3 regions of the Streptomyces siamensis genome follow, and region 2 is predicted to be linked to each of the others. Evidence: riboswitches for the same ligand, from Rfam matches in the RefSeq annotation. Region 2 holds a riboswitch; each other region holds the start of a gene.
The links. A riboswitch is a leader RNA that binds a small molecule or an ion and turns the genes downstream of it on or off. The one in region 2 is predicted to bind S-adenosylmethionine.

Region 1 (5,180 bases), on a different contig from region 2:
GAGACGGCCTCGACGGCCTTCTCGATGCCGCGCTTGAGGGCCATCGGGTTGGCGCCGGCGGCGACGTTGCGCAGGCCCTCGCGGACCAGGGCCTGGGCGAGGACGGTCGCGGTCGTCGTACCGTCACCGGCGACGTCGTCGGTCTTCTTCGCGACTTCCTTGACCAGCTCGGCGCCGATCTTCTCGTACGGGTCCTCCAGCTCGATCTCCTTGGCGATGGACACACCATCGTTGGTGATCGTGGGGGCGCCCCACTTCTTCTCAAGGACGACGTTGCGGCCCTTGGGGCCGAGGGTCACCTTGACGGCGTCGGCGAGCTGGTTCATACCGCGCTCAAGGCCGCGCCGTGCCTCCTCGTCGAACGCGATGATCTTGGCCATGTGAAGTGGTCCTCCCGGACTGGGGTGGAAAGCTCACAGGACCGCGCTGGCGCCCGCGACGGACGGCCTGCATGCCTCGTGGTTCCTTGCCCCACCCGGCCTGCGGGCCTCACCGACCCGGTCCTTCGTTGTCACTCTCACCTTCAGAGTGCTAACGCCAATGATTAGCACTCGCCCCTGTCGAGTGCAAGCGGCTCCAGCGGATCCCCAGGTGAACACAGGGGCGCACGGGAGCGGACCACGGGACGGCCCCCGCGCCGCGGACAGACCGAAGGGCCCGTACCCCATGGGGATACGAGCCCTTCGTCACGTCGAACAATCAGTCGGCGCGTGCTTCAGCCGGCAGCCAAACGGACCATGTCCGCCTGCGGCCCCTTCTGACCCTGCGAGATCTCGAACTCGACCCGCTGGCCCTCTTCAAGGGTGCGGTAGCCGTCCATCTGAATCGCGCTGTAGTGGACGAATACATCCGCACCACCGTCGACCGCGATGAAGCCGTACCCCTTCTCCGCGTTGAACCACTTGACGGTGCCCTGAGCCATGCCTAACTCCCCTATTACTGGCCCTTGCACAGATCCACACTTCGCGGATCCGGGTCAGACCTCACCCCCCAACGGTTGGGGGTGTGCGCCGGAACGCGTCGACCGCGGCTGAATGTATCTGCCCAACTGCCGTCTGCAACAGGTCAATCGGACGAGAATTCTGGGCACGGCCGATCGGGAATATGCGGAGAATGTGCGAAGATTCAGGGCAAGTCGGGCCCCGTAAATGCCATAAACGGCTCAAAAAGGCGGGGCACTTTGGCTACTTCTTGTCGGGTGCCGCACAGGTACTCATATGCGTCCGGCATGAAATGCCAAGCGGGTTCCCCAACTGTACCGTGCTCAACCATGCAGAATTGCCCCCTCCGTTTCTCTCACGGAGGGGGCAATTCGATGAACTCTCGGTGATGGGCATTACCCTCGGTAACGATCTCACTCTCGGTGACGTCCGTCCGCGGGCCTCGCGCCCAGGCCGGCATGTCACCGCTCGGGGGTCAGCCTCCGGCGACGGCCGGGATGATCGACACGCCCGCACCGTCAGGCGTCGCCGTCTCGAGACCCTGCTCGAACCGCACGTCGTCGTCGTTGACATAGACGTTGACGAAGCGGCGCAGCTTGCCCTGGTCGTCCAGGACGCGCGCGGAGATGCCCGTGTGGTTCTTCTCCAGGTCGGCGATGACCTCGGCGAGGGTCGCGCCCTCGGCGCTCACCTCGGCCAGGCCGCCGGTGTAGGTGCGCAGGATGGTGGGGATGCGGACGTTGACGCTCATGATGCGAGGCCAGCCTCTCGGAAGGAGTCCAGGTTCGGGCGGATGGTCGCGGTCAGGCCGGTGTCCGAGGCCACCGCGTCCAGGGTCTTGAGGCCGTCGCCGGTGTTCAGCACGACCGTGGTCAGGGCCGGGTCGAGCAGACCGTTCTCGATCAGCTTGCGGGTGACGCCGACGGTCACACCACCGGCCGTCTCCGCGAAGATGCCCTCGGTGCGCGCCAGCAGCTTGATCGCGTCGACGATCTGCTCGTCGTTCACGTCCTCCACCGCACCGCCGGTGCGCCGCGCGATGTCGAGCACGTACGGACCGTCGGCCGGGTTGCCGATGGCCAGCGACTTGGCGATGGTGTCCGGCTTCTGCGGGCGGACGACGTCCTGCCCGGCCTTGTAGGCGACGGAGACCGGCGAGCAGCCCTCGGCCTGGGCGCCGAAGATCTTGTACGGCTTGTCCTCGACGAGGCCGAGCTTGATCAGCTCCTGGAGACCCTTGTCGATCTTCGTGAGCTGGGAGCCGGAGGCGATCGGGACGACCAGCTGGTCCGGGAGCTTCCAGCCGAGCTGCTCGCAGATCTCGTAGGCGAGGGTCTTGGAGCCCTCCGCGTAGTACGGGCGCAGGTTGACGTTGACGAAGCCCCAGCCCTCGCCGGCCGGGTCGCCGATCAGCTCGGAGCAGAAGCGGTTCACGTCGTCGTAGTTGCCCTGGATGCCGACGAGTTCGCCGCCGTAGACCGCGGCCATGACGACCTTGCCCTGCTCCAGGTCGTGCGGGATGAACACGCAGGAGCGGAAGCCGGCGCGGGCCGCGGCGGCGCCGACGGCGCCGGCGAGGTTGCCGGTGGAGGAGCAGGACAGGGTGGTGAAGCCGAAGGCGCGGGCGGCCTCCAGGGCCTGCGCGACGACGCGGTCCTTGAAGGAGTGCGTCGGGTTGCCGGAGTCGTCCTTCACGTACAGGCCGCCGGTCACGCCCAGTTCGCGGGCGAGGTTGTCGGCCTTGACGAGCTTGGTCCAGCCGGGGTTGATGTTCGGCTTCTCGGCGACGTCCGCGGGGACGGGCAGCAGGGGCGCGTAGCGCCAGATGTTCGCGGGGCCCGCTTCGATGCGCTTGCGGAGTTCCTCGGTGTCGTAGGCCGAGTAGTCGTACGCGATCTCCAGCGGGCCGAAACACTCCTCGCAGGCGAAGACCGGGCCGAGGGGCACGCGGTGGCCGCACTCCCGGCACGAGAGGGCGGCGGCGGGACCGAGGTCGACGGAGTTCGTGGTGGTTGCAACTGTCTGCGCAGCCATGGAGGCGAGGCCCTTTCTCCTCATCTTCCTCACGACGCATCTCGCCGTGAGACGGATTTGGCACCTTCCCAAGCCGGGAGCCTCGCGGTGCGATCGAGACGTCGATCGGTACGAGACCGGCTGGAGGGTTGCCGGGGCTTCATCGGGCCGTATCCCTCTGCCCCTCTGGATGAGCGGTATTTGATTGTTTGACTATTGAACTGCTTACGCGCCGACGATCCAGGACATGCGATGGTCACCCGCGTTGTTCAAGACTGTAACCGACGGCCAGGACAGTTGAACCTGTCGTCCGAACCGCGAGACGGCCCTAGCCGATCAGCCGCTGCCACGGCGGGCATGCCGATGAGAGCATGTGATCAAACAGTGAGGAGCCGCAGACTGTGCTGGAAGAAGTTGAGCGCTGGCTGGGCACACGCTCCTGGTCCGTGTCCGATCGCCCGCTCCACAAGCTCATGGCCGCGAAACGCGCCACCGGTTCGACGGTCAGCGTGGTCCTGCCCGCCCTCGACGAGGAGGAGACGGTCGGCGACATCGTCGCGATCATCCGCCACGACCTGATGGAACAGGTCCCCCTCGTCGACGAGATCGTCGTCGTCGACTCCGGCTCCACGGACCGCACGTCCGAGGTCGCCGCCGCCGCGGGCGCGCGGGTCGTGCACCGCGACGACATCCTGCCGCGCATCCCGGCCGTGCCCGGCAAGGGCGAGGTGCTGTGGCGGTCGCTGCTCGTGACGAGCGGGGACGTCATCTGCTTCATCGACGCCGATCTGAAGGAGTTCTCCTCGGACTTCGTCACCGGGATCGTCGGCCCGCTGCTCACCGAACCGGGTGTGGACCTCGTCAAGGCCATGTACGACCGGCCGCTGACCGTGTCCGACGGTTCCGCGTCCGGAGCGACGGCGGCGGCCGGCCAGGGCGGCCGTGTCACCGAGCTCATGGCCCGTCCCCTGCTCAACATGCACTGGCCGCAACTCGCGGGCTTCGTCCAGCCGCTGGGCGGCGAGTACGCGGCCCGCCGCTCCCTGCTCGAACAGCTGCCGTTCCCCGTCGGGTACGGCGTCGAACTGGGCATGCTCGTCGACGCGCTGCACCTGGTGGGCCTCGACGCCCTCGCCCAGGTCGACGTCGGCGTCCGCAAGCACCGTCACCAGGACGGCCAGGCGCTCGGCCGGATGGCCGCCGCCATCTACCGCACCGCACAGCTCCGGCTGGCCCGCGGGCACCTCGTCCGCCCGGCCCTCACCCAGTTCGAGCGGGGCGAGGACGGCTTCGAGCCGCGCACCTACTCCGTCGACACGGAGGAGCGGCCACCGATGGCGGACATCGCCGAATACCAGTCACGCAAAGTGGCATAGCCCCGGTCTGCGAAAACACGGAGTGACCGACTCCGCCGGTCGTATACGGCCTGTTCGTACCGTCGTCCGTACGTTTGAGCGTTTCCGGGCCGGGCTAGGTTGAGGCGTATGGCTTCCACGGCTTCTGCGCAGGGCGCTGCCCACCGCATTCTCGTCGCGTCCAACCGCGGCCCGGTCTCGTACGAGGTGCGCGAGGACGGTTCGCTGCACGCCAGGCGGGGAGGCGGCGGGCTGGTCTCCGGCCTCTCCGCGATCGGTCCGGACGCGGGCGCCCTGTGGGTGTGCTCGGCGCTCGGCGACGGCGACCGCGAGGCGGTGCGCCGCGGGGTCGCCGAGGAGGGCGTACGCATGCTCGACATCGACGCCGAGGTGCACGCCGACGCCTACAACGGCATCGCGAACTCGGTCCTCTGGTTCGTGCACCACATGCTCTACCAGACGCCCCTGGAGCCGGTCTTCGACGCGGAGTTCCGGCGCCGGTGGGCCGCCTACGAGACGTACAACCGCGCGTTCGCCGAGGCGCTGGCCGACACCGCGGCCGAGGGTGCCGTGGTGATCGTGCAGGACTACCACCTGTGTCTGGTGCCCGGCATGCTGCGCGAGCTGCGCCCGGACCTCAGGATCGGCCACTTCTCGCACACGCCCTGGGCCCCGCCCGAGTACTTCCGGATGCTGCCGGACGACATCCGCGCCCAGCTGGTGTGGGGCATGCTCGGCGCCGACCGGCTCGGCTTCCTCACCTGGCGCTGGGCACACGCCTTCATGATCTGCGCCGGACAGACCGACGGTGAGCGGATCTTCCCCAGCTGGCCGAGCGGCGACCCGCGCAGGGCCGTCGATCACACCCCGA
Region 2 (5,180 bases):
CGGGCTGGATAGGGTGGAGCCTGCCGGTACGTGCGTGCGTACCCGCCTTTTGTACGTGTCTACGAACCCAGGAGCGGCATATGAGTGCTGTGACCCCCGCTGGAGGCGACATCGCGGCGGGCCGTTCCTGGCCCGAGGTACTGAACGGCCTGCTCGACGGCCGCGACCAGAGCGCCGACGACACGGCGTGGGCGATGGACCGCATCATGCGCGGCGAGGCGACGGACGCGCAGATCGCGGGCTTCGCGGTGGCGCTGCGTGCCAAGGGCGAGACGGTCGAGGAGATCTCCGGACTCGTCCGGACGATGTACGAGCACGCCAACGTGATCGAGGTGCCGGGCCCGGCGGTGGACATCGTCGGGACGGGCGGCGACGGCGCGAAGACGGTGAACATCTCCACGATGTCCGCGATCGTGGTCGCCGGGACCGGGGCCAAGGTCGTCAAGCACGGCAACCGGGCCGCGTCGTCGGCCTCGGGCGCCTCGGACGTCCTGGAGAAGCTCGGCGTCAATCTGGAACTGACGCCGAAGCGGGTCGCCGAGGTGGCCGAGGAGGCCGGGATCACCCTCTGCTTCGCCGTGAAGTTCCATCCGGCGCTGCGTCACGTGGCCGCCGCGCGCGGCCAGCTGGGGATCCGGACGACGTTCAACATCCTCGGCCCGCTGACCAACCCGGCACGGGTGAAGGCCCAGGCCGTCGGTGTGGCGGACCCGCGCATGGCGCCCATCGTGGCCGGTGTCTTCGCCGAGCGGGGCAACTCCTCACTGGTCTTCCGCGGCGACGACGGACTCGACGAGCTGACCACGACGTCGACGTCGCGCGTCTGGGTCGTGCGCGACGGCAAGGTGACCGAGGAGCGCTTCGACCCGCGCGACGTCGGGATCGAGCTCGTCCCGGTGGAGGCCCTGCGCGGCGCCGACGCCTCGTACAACGCGGACGTCGCGCGACGGCTGCTGAACGGCGAGCGCGGTCCCGTGCGGGACGCGGTCCTGCTGAACTCGGCGGCGGCGCTGGTGGCGCTCTCGCCGGGCGACGCGCCGCTGACGGAGCAGATCCGTGCCGCCATGGCGCAGGCGGCCGAGTCGATCGACTCGGGGGCCGCGAAGCGGGCCCTCGACCGGTGGGTGCGGGTCAGCAACGCCTGACCGCCGCCGTCCGTACCCGATGTGACACAGGGCGCAGTCCGGATCCTGGACTGCGCCTTGCACGTCGAAGATCTTCTGGCAAGATGCTGTACCAGGTCATGAGCGACAGCCATCAGGCCCCGGCCGGCTGTCCGGCAACCCTCCGTCCGTGGCGGGGTGCCCCGGGTGAAGACCAGGCCGTAGGCAGCGAGGTCTACGGCAAGCGCGGACCCCTCGTGTCACCAGGGGTCCTGGTCGTTCGAGGGAGCCTTCTGTGAGCAAGCGAATGCGATAGGGCGTCGAGCCCCGCCTCCGCGTACCCCTTTCACCTTTTCCCGCGTCGAGCCGTACCTCCGTGTACCGGCCGCGCGGTGATTCCGCCTGCCTCTCACAGGAGCTCGCCATGTCTGTCACCACCGTTGCCGCCGACCAGTCCGTTTGTGCCCCTCTGGCCGTTCTCGGGCGAGATGTCACCGTCCCCCTCGTGACGGGCGGCGAGGTCACCTACGCCGCGCTCGACTACGCCGCCAGCGCCCCCGCCCTCCAGCGGGTGTGGGACGACGTCGCCGCGTACGCCCCGTACTACGGCAGCGTGCACCGCGGGGCCGGCTACCTCTCGCAGCTGTCCACCGACCTGTTCGAGAACGCCCGCCGGACGGTCGCCGAATTCCTCGACTGCCGCTCCGACGACCAGCTCGTCTTCACCCGCTCCACCACCGACTCGCTCAACCTGCTCGCCGCCACCCTTCCGGCCGACTGCCAGGTCTTCGTCTTCGAGACCGAGCACCACGCCTCGCTGCTGCCCTGGCGGGACGCGCGCGTCACGTACCTGAACGCCCCGCGCACCCCCGAGCAGGCGGTCGCGACGCTGGAGCGGGCGCTCGCCGACCGCGACCCTTCCCCAAGCTCTCGGCTGCGCTCGAGCAGGGGAGGCCCCTATGGCCCGGCCCTGGTCTGCGTCACCGGCGCCTCGAACGTCACCGGCGAGCTCTGGCCGGTGCGCGAACTGGCCGCCGCCGCGCACGCCCACGGCGCGCGCATCGTGCTGGACGCCGCGCAGCTGGCCCCGCACCACCCGGTGTCGGTGCGGGACCTCGATGTCGACTGGGTCGTCTTCTCCGGGCACAAGCTGTACGCGCCCTTCGGCGCCGGCGTCCTCGCGGGCCGCGCCGACTGGCTTCGGGAGGCCGACCCGTACCTGGCGGGCGGCGGCGCGAGCCGCAAGGTGTCGCGGCGCGAGGACGGCGGTGTGGACGTGGAGTGGCACGACACCGCCGCGCGGCACGAGGCCGGTTCGCCGAACGTCATCGGCGCCTACGCGATCGCGTCCGCCTGCAAGGCACTCACCGAGGCCGGCTTCGACACGCTGGTCGCCCGCGAGCGGCACCTGATCGACACGGTCCGCGCCGGTCTCGCCGGCGTACCCGAGGTACGGGTGCTCTCGCTCTTCGGCGACGACGCCGCGCGCGTCGGTGTGATCTCCTTCGTCGTCGAGGGCTGGAACAGCTCGCACTTCGCCGCGGCGCTCTCCGCCGAGTACGGCATCGGTGTCCGTGACGGCCTCTTCTGCGCCCACCCGCTGGTCAGGACCCTGCTCGGCAGCGACCCGCAGACCCAGGGGGAGTGCGGGGCCCCGGAGGCCGCGCCCGGCGAGAAGTCCCTCAACGCGATCCGCGTCAGCTTCGGCGCGGGTACCCCCGACGAGCACGTCGAGCGCTTCGTCACCGCGGTGAAGGAGCTCGTGCGGGACGGCGCGAAGTGGCGGTACCGCACGGAGGACGGCCGCTGCGTGCCCGCGGTCTGAGCGGGGTTCTCGTCAAAAGGCCGCCCGGCGACCGGGCGGCCCTTCGCACCGAGGTCACACGATCAGGAGTCGAGCCCGATCGCGAACGCCGCCTCCAGGTCGTGCTGCGAGTAGGTGCGGAACGCGACGTGCGTGTCCGTGGCCTCGACGCCCGGGATCTTGCTGATCTTGCCGGGGATGACGTCCGCCAGGTCGTCGTGGGCCTGCACCCGGACCATCGCGATCAGGTCGTACGTACCCGTGACGGAGAAGACCTCGCTGACGGAATCCAGCGCGGCGATCGACTCGGCGATCTCGGGGATCCGGTCCACGCTGGTCTTGATGAGGACGATCGCGGTGATCACGGCTGGTTCTCTCCCTCGGGGGCCGCTGCTGAGGCTCTCACCCTACTCGCGGTCCAACCTGCCCGGTCGCCGCGCCGGGGGTCCGCCGTGCGGCCGGGCCGCCGCCGGGGGCGGGGTCCCCTCGGCGGGCCCGGCGGCCGTCCGGCCGAACCGCAGCCACACGTAGCCGAAGCCCAGTGTGAAGCCCACCAGATGGGCCAGATAGGCGACCCCGGGGCCGCCGTCGTCCTGGCTCGCCGCCAGCCACTGGAGGATCACCCAGAAGGGCAGTACCACCCAGGCCGGGAAACGCAGCGGCAGGAAGAAGAGGAACGGCAGGAGACTGGTCACCCGGGCCGTGGGGAACAGGTACAGGAACGCGCCGAGCACCGCGGAGATCGCCCCGGAGGCGCCGACCAGGGACTGCTGCGACTCCGCGTTGGCCGCGGCGTAGCCGAGGAGCGCGAGATAGCCGCAGCCCACGTAGAAGAGGGCGAACTGCACATGCCCCATGCGTTCCTCGGCCATCAGCCCGAAGACGAAGAAGAAGAGCATGTTGCCCAGGAGATGGAGCCAACTGCCGTGGATGAAAAGGGCCGTGGCGGGGGTCAACGCCTCGCGCGCGGCACCGTCGAACAGATCGCCGGGGACCACGCCCCAACGCCGGAAGTAGGCCCGCTGCGCGGCGGCCAGCGCGTCCCCGGTGCCGTAGACCGGGTTGAGGCCCGACGCCGGGCCGATCACGAAGATCAGACAGCACAGGGCGATCAGCCCGTACGTCACCGGCGCCGACTGACCCCGAACTGCTCTGCCGACCGTCGTACTCCATTTGCTGATCATGGTGCAGAGCATGGCGTAACGGGACGGATGAACACAGACCGCCTCGCCGCGGTGGACGGCGGAGCGTCGGGGAGCCGCCAGGCCGTAGGGTTACGAGCCACATGCACCGGGAGACTGGCGCTGGACGGACACTAGAAGGAAGCGGACTGCCTCATGACGGTTCCCCTGCCGGACGCCAAGACGCGCTGGCGCTGCACTCTCTGCGGCAACCTCACGCGTTTCGACGTGACCCGCTCGTCGAAGGTCGTCGAGTATGTGCACCTCGACCTGGCCGGTGAGCCGAAGGTCGAGGAGCGCGAGGTGGTCAGTGAGACCATCGAGTCGGTCCGGTGCCGCTGGTGCAACGCGGTGGACCAGGTGGAACTGGTGGACAGGCCGGGCGCCGGCTCCTGAGGGAGCGGGCCCCACAGACATTGGGGTGACGGATGGTGGAGACCACAGGCGGGGAGCCGGACGACGGCGCCGCTGAGGTGCTCGACCGCCCGCTGCCCGACGGCGTGCGCCGCCGCGTCGTGCAGATCGTCTCCGACGGCTTCGGCGGGCTGACCGTCGGTGAACTGCCCGCCCAGTTGCGGCAGTATGCGCGGTTCGCCCCCAATCGGCGGGCCAAGTTCGCCGGGAACGCCATGGCGGCGGCCCTGGAGACGGACACGCTGTTCAGACAGCGCATCGCCGAGAAGCTGAGAGAGGCGCAGCCGGAGATCGCCGGTGCCCTCGACTCGGGCGCGCCGCCCCCGGCCGCGGATCCGCTGGACGTGGCGGCCGCGGCCTATGTGCTGCGCCCCACGGGCTGGGTGAAGCTGGTGACCGCCGCCGGCGAGGAGGCCCTGCGGGCGGACGCCGAGCGCGCCGACGAGGAGACCCGGGCCGAGCTGGAGCGGCTGCGGGCGGAGCTCGCCGAGGCCCGCGGTCAGACCAGGGCCGAGACGGAACGGCTGCGCGCGGAGGTGGAGTCGGCGAAGAAGGAAGCGGAATCGCTTCATCGCAAGCTGCGCGGGGCCCTCAGTGACGTCAAGCGCGGCGAGGCGGCCCTGCGCAAGCTCCAGGGCGAGATGGACGGCGTACGGGCGGAGGCGCAGGCCCAGGTGT
Region 3 (5,180 bases), on a different contig from region 2:
TCCTCCACGAACGCGTCGGCGGGCGACGAGAGCAACTCGTCGGGCGAGGCGAACTGGGCGAGCCTGCCCCCGGTGCGCATCACGGCGACGCGGTCCCCGACGGTGATCGCCTCGTCCATGTCGTGCGTGACGAACACGATGGCCTTGCCGAGTTCCTCCTGGATGCGGAGCAACTCCTCCTGAAGGCCGCGCCGGACGACCGGGTCGACCGCGGAGAACGGCTCGTCCATGAGCAGGACCGGCGGGTCGGAGGCCAGCGCGCGGGCGACGCCGACGCGCTGCTGCTGACCGCCGGAGAGCTGATAGGGGTAACGGCGGGCCATGCCCGGGTCGAGGCCGACCCGCTCCATGAGTTCGGCCGCGCGGGCTCGGGCGCGCTCCTTGGACCAGCCGAGGAGCCGCGGGACCGTGGCGATGTTGTCCAGGATCGTGCGGTGCTGGAAGAGCCCGGCGTTCTGGATGACGTAACCCATGGACCGCCGCAGCGCGTTGACGGGCCGGCTGCGGATGTCCTCGCCGTTGACCCGGATCGTTCCGCTGCTGGGTTCGACCATGCGGTTGATCATGCGCAACGTGGTGGTCTTGCCGCAGCCCGAGGGTCCGACGAGAACGGTGATGGAGTGGTCCGGTATCTGGAGGGAGAGGCGGTCGACGGCCACCGTGCCGTCGGCGTACCGCTTGCTGACATCTTCGATGGCTATCAAGAGTCGGAACCCTTCGGGAACGGCTTCGCTCGTACGTGGCGCGATCGTGTGTACGAGGGTGCGTAGTCTAGTCAGTTGATGTTCGATCGCGATTGCCGCAGGTGAAGGATTCGCTGGGCGGGACGGGTTTCGTCACCCGTCGCGGCGGGTTCGCGGGGTGAGCTGACACCGGGCACCCCGGAAGGCGGGGTGCTCGCCGAGACGGCGCGCGTAGGCGTCGAGTCGGGGATGCCGGGCGAGGGTGTCGGCCGGGACGCCGGCCGCGCCGGTCTGGGTGAGCGCCGCCCACAGATCCACGTCCGCGGCGGTCAGCCGACGGCCCAGAACATATGGATACACGGCCAGTCGGCGGTCCAGCGGCGCCAGCGCCGTGGACAGGACGTCCGCCGACGCGGCCGGCGTGACGTCACGGTCCAGGAGCCGGGACAGCGCGTCGATGTCCGCGGCGAGTGCTGCCGGGCGCAGCGTGGTGACGTAGGCGGCGTCGCCCCCGCCCGCGAGGCCCGCGAGATCACGCAGGATGTCGGGGGTGTGATTGCTGACGACGCGTCCGCTCCAGCGGTCGCACAGCGTAGGGGCGGTCAGCGGGCCCTCGTAGTGGTGCCAGGTGGCCTCGTAGGCGCGGCGCAGCCCGGCGAACGCCTCGGGTGTCGCGGCGGGATCCGCCAGGACCGTGGTCGCCACCGAGTCCTGCAGGCCCAGCAGGCGCAGGGTCACGGACAGCCGCAGCGAGCGCGGACAGTCCTGCGACAGGTACAACTCGTAGCGGTGGGGCGCCGGGTAGAAACCTCCGGCGACTCCCTCTCCGATGCGGCTGCGGATGCGCGGTGCGCGGGCCGGCCCCGACGGCGCCCCGCCCCGGGGACGGAGGCCGGGCAGGGACACGGCCGGGCCCGGGTCCCCGGGGAGCGGGCAACAGGGCGCCGGGGCACCGGGGTTGGAGGTGCTCGCGTCGGCCGCGGCGCCGCCGCATGTACTGGAGATCCCTGAATCCGAAGCGCGCGACGATGTCTTGGGCATGACTCTCCCTGGGAACGACGAGGTCCCGGCCCCGCCCGTGGGCGGCGGCCGTGGAGGAACGGAGTGACTGCGCTTGCGTACCGGCTCGACGCGGCCGGTCTAGTAGGCGCTGGAGACCCGCTGCAGATCGATGTGCAGACGTCTCGTCAGATCGTTCCTGGGCATTCCCACCGGTCCCGCTCCAGGGTCCGCGCTCCTGCGCGACCACGCTTGCCCCACCACGCCGGCGGGACCCGGTCGTCACCCGGGGCACCCCGTCGCGGTGGAAGGGTTGCCTGTCAGCGGGCCGGGGCCGATCACCGCGTCGCACGGAAGAACCGAGTGACGAGGCGCTGACAATCGTGACCGTCCCCGTCAGTCTCGGCGGGCTCCCCGGAGCCGTCAAGAAGGCGTGGACCGGGTCTCACCAGGTGGTCATCCTGGCCGCCCGGCGTTGACATCGGTTTCCGGAAGTGCCTAACTTACGCCGCAGATCGGTCATGAGTGTCAGCGACAAGCCCTGGCTCGCTGTCCGGCAACCCTCCTGTCGCGGTGGGGTGCCCCAGGTGAGGACCGGACCGGAAGACCTTCGGTAAGCGCGAGCGCCCACGGGCGGGAACAGCGATGGAGACGGCGATGCACACAGCTTCGAGGAAGGCCGCACGGCGGCCCCGCGGCTGCGTCCTGCTGTGCGCCGACCGCTGCGTCGACCTGCTCCGTGTCAACAGCGCACTGTGTAGCGCCCCGGGCTGTGCCCGCTGTCAAGGCTGACGGCGTTCTGAATCCCTGACGCGCACCGCTGAGCGGTGTGCCCTCTGTCCGCCCAGCCCCCGGTACCGGCGTCCTCCCGCAGTCCGTCGTCCGCGGCCGTCCCACGGCGCCGCGCCGACGTCGCGCCCGCACGCCCGCCCCGGGGTGTCCCTCTTTGCTGGAGCACCCATGAGTGAACCCCCCGGCGCCGCCGTGTCTCTCGCCGAGGCACCGCCCGCCCACCCCCCGGCGAAACCGCTCACGGCCCAGCGGGTCCTGCCGCTGCGCAGGCCGGGCCGCTGGATCGGCACGGCCGTCGTCCTGGTCCTGCTCGCCCAGATCGTCCACGGCCTGGCCACCAACCCCTTCTACCAGTGGGACCGCTTCCGCTACTGGTTCCTGCGCCCCACGATCCTCGACGGCCTCGTCATCACCCTCGAAGTGGCCGCGCTCAGCGCCGTGCTGGGACTGCTCGGCGGGGTCCTGCTCGCCCTGGCCAGGCTCTCCGGCAGCCCGGTGCTGCGCGCGGTGAGCTGGCTGTACACGTGGCTGTTCCGCTCCGTGCCGCTGATCGTCGTGCTGATCTTCCTCTACAACTTCAGTGCCTTGTACAAGACGTTGAGCCTCGGCGTCCCGTTCGGCCCTGCCTTCGTCAGCTTCGACGAGTCGCGGCTCGCCACCGACATGGCGGTCGCCGTCATCGGACTCAGCCTCAACGAGGCCGCGTACGCCTCCGAGGTCGTCCGCGGCGGCATCCTCTCCGTCGACCAGGGCCAGCACGAGGCGTCCGCCGCGCTCGGCCTGCCGAAGGGCTACCAGTTCACCCGCATCGTGTTCCCGCAGGCCCTGCGGTCCATCACCCCGAACTACGTCAACCAGCTGATCGGCCTGATCAAGGGCACGTCCCTGGTCTTCTACGTCTCGCTGCTCGACCTGTTCGGCTCCGTGCAGACGATGGGCAGCACCTACCCCGGCGACATCGTGCCGCTGCTGCTGGTCGCCACGGTCTGGTACCTGATCCTGACGAGCGCCGTGTCCGTCGTCCAGTTCTACGTCGAGCGGTACTTCGCCCGGGGCGCGACGCGCACCCTGCCGCCGACCCCCCTGCAGAAGGCGCGCGCCGGCCTCGGGGACCTGCGGGCCCGGCTGCGCAAGGAGGCCGCCGTATGACCACCGCATCGACCCTCGAAGCGAGCCCCGCCGCCCTGGAGGTGCACGACGTGCACAAGTGGTACGGCACCCAACGGGTCCTCGACGGCATCGACCTGACGGTCCGTCCGGGCGAGGTCACGGTGATCCTCGGCCCGTCCGGCTCCGGCAAGTCGACGCTGCTGCGGGTGATCAACCACCTGGAGAAGCCCGAGGTCGGACACGTCAGCGTGAACGGCGAGCTCATCGGCGTACGCCGGCACGGCCGACGGCTGAAGGAGCTCGGCGAGCGGGCGATCCTGGCCCAGCGCAGCCGGATCGGCTTCGTCTTCCAGAACTTCAACCTGTTCCCCCATCTGACCGTCCTCGACAACGTGGCCGCCGCGCCCGTCGCCACCGGGAAGCTGAGCCGGCCCGCGGCCCAGGAACTCGCACGCGAACTCCTCGGCCGGGTGGGCCTCGGCGACAAGGCGGGCGCCTACCCGCGCCAGCTGTCCGGCGGCCAGCAGCAGCGCGTGGCGATCGCCCGCGCCCTCGCGCTGCGCCCGGGGATCATCCTGTTCGACGAACCGACCTCGGCACTCGACCCCGAACTCGTCGGCGAGGTCCTGGCCGTCATCAAGGACCTGGCGACCAGCGGCACCACCCTCGTGATCGTCACCCACGAGATCGGCTTCGCCCGCGAGGTCGCCGACCGGGTCGTCTTCGTCGACGGCGGCCGCATCGTCGAACAGGGGCCGCCCGGCCAGGTGCTGGACGCGCCGCGCCACGAGCGGACCCGGGACTTCCTCAGCAAGGTGCTCTGACCCGCACCCCCGCACCACTCCCTGACACCTCCCGGCGTGCCCCACCGCTCCCACGCACCACCCGGCGTCAGGCCCCCCACCGTCACGTCACGCCCACCCTCACTCAGCGACAAGGACAGCCATGCCTACGCACTTCTCCCGACGCAGCCTGATACGCGGGCTCACCGCGGCCACCGCGGTCGTCTCCCTGGCCGCCTCCATGAGCGCCTGCGGAGGCGACAGCGACGCCGCGACCACGACCGACGCCGCGGGCACGGTGACCGTGGGCCGGCTGTCCAACGGCGCCGCGAAGACAGCAGAGTTGAAGGTCACCGAGGTGAAGTCGATCAGCAAGGAGCTGCCCGCGTCGGTCCGCCGCAGCGGCAGGCTGACGATCGGCGTCGGAGCCCTGCCCGACGGCTTCCCGCCGCTCGCCTACGTCGGCTCGGACCAGAAGACCCTCACCGGCGCGGAACCCGACTTCGGCCGTCTGGTCGCCGCGGTGCTCGGGCTGGAGCCGGAACTGAAGAACTCCACCTGGGAGAACATGTTCGTCGGCATCGACAGCGGCAAGGTCGACGTCGCGTTCGCCAACATCACCGACACCGAGGAGCGCAAGAAGAAGTACGACTTCGCGTCCTACCGCAAGGACGACGTCGGCTTCGAGGTGCTCAAGTCGAGCAAGTGGAACTTCGGCGGCGACTACCGCAACCTGGCCGGCAGGACCGTGGCCGTCGACAACGGCACCAACCAGGAGAAGATCCTCCTGGAGTGGCAGACCAAGCTCAAGCAG

Region 1: it holds a riboswitch for S-adenosylmethionine, as region 2 does, so the genes downstream of both, thrC (threonine synthase) here and ABEB03_RS08070 (aminotransferase class V-fold PLP-dependent enzyme) in region 2, are expected to answer to the same signal.
Region 3: it holds a riboswitch for S-adenosylmethionine, as region 2 does, so the genes downstream of both, ABEB03_RS16755 (amino acid ABC transporter permease) here and ABEB03_RS08070 (aminotransferase class V-fold PLP-dependent enzyme) in region 2, are expected to answer to the same signal.

What each region holds. Positions count from the first base shown of each region.
Region 1 covers NZ_BAABKB010000005.1:248,498-253,677, forward strand. Annotated here, with positions in the region: gene groL (chaperonin GroEL) at 1-380, opposite strand, end outside; gene ABEB03_RS12880 (cold-shock protein) at 716-922, opposite strand; gene ABEB03_RS12885 (MoaD/ThiS family protein) at 1,417-1,692, opposite strand; gene thrC (threonine synthase) at 1,689-2,975, opposite strand; SAM riboswitch class I at 2,993-3,151, opposite strand; gene ABEB03_RS12895 (glucosyl-3-phosphoglycerate synthase) at 3,356-4,330, shown strand; gene ABEB03_RS12900 (alpha,alpha-trehalose-phosphate synthase (UDP-forming)) at 4,439-5,180, shown strand, end outside.
Region 2 covers NZ_BAABKB010000002.1:1,205,718-1,210,897, forward strand. Annotated here, with positions in the region: gene trpD (anthranilate phosphoribosyltransferase) at 81-1,145, shown strand; SAM riboswitch class IV at 1,240-1,356, shown strand; gene ABEB03_RS08070 (aminotransferase class V-fold PLP-dependent enzyme) at 1,528-2,928, shown strand; gene ABEB03_RS08075 (Lrp/AsnC family transcriptional regulator) at 2,991-3,272, opposite strand; gene ABEB03_RS08080 (rhomboid family intramembrane serine protease) at 3,315-4,091, opposite strand; gene ABEB03_RS08085 (hypothetical protein) at 4,245-4,484, shown strand; gene ABEB03_RS08090 (NYN domain-containing protein) at 4,517-5,180, shown strand, end outside.
Region 3 covers NZ_BAABKB010000010.1:35,858-41,037, reverse strand. Annotated here, with positions in the region: gene ABEB03_RS16765 (ABC transporter ATP-binding protein) at 1-704, opposite strand, end outside; gene ABEB03_RS16760 (glutathione S-transferase family protein) at 837-1,589, opposite strand; gene ABEB03_RS45350 (putative leader peptide) at 1,824-1,889, opposite strand; SAM riboswitch class IV at 1,926-2,071, opposite strand; SAM riboswitch class IV at 2,200-2,308, shown strand; gene ABEB03_RS16755 (amino acid ABC transporter permease) at 2,643-3,623, shown strand; gene ABEB03_RS16750 (amino acid ABC transporter ATP-binding protein) at 3,620-4,408, shown strand; gene ABEB03_RS16745 (ABC transporter substrate-binding protein) at 4,530-5,180, shown strand, end outside.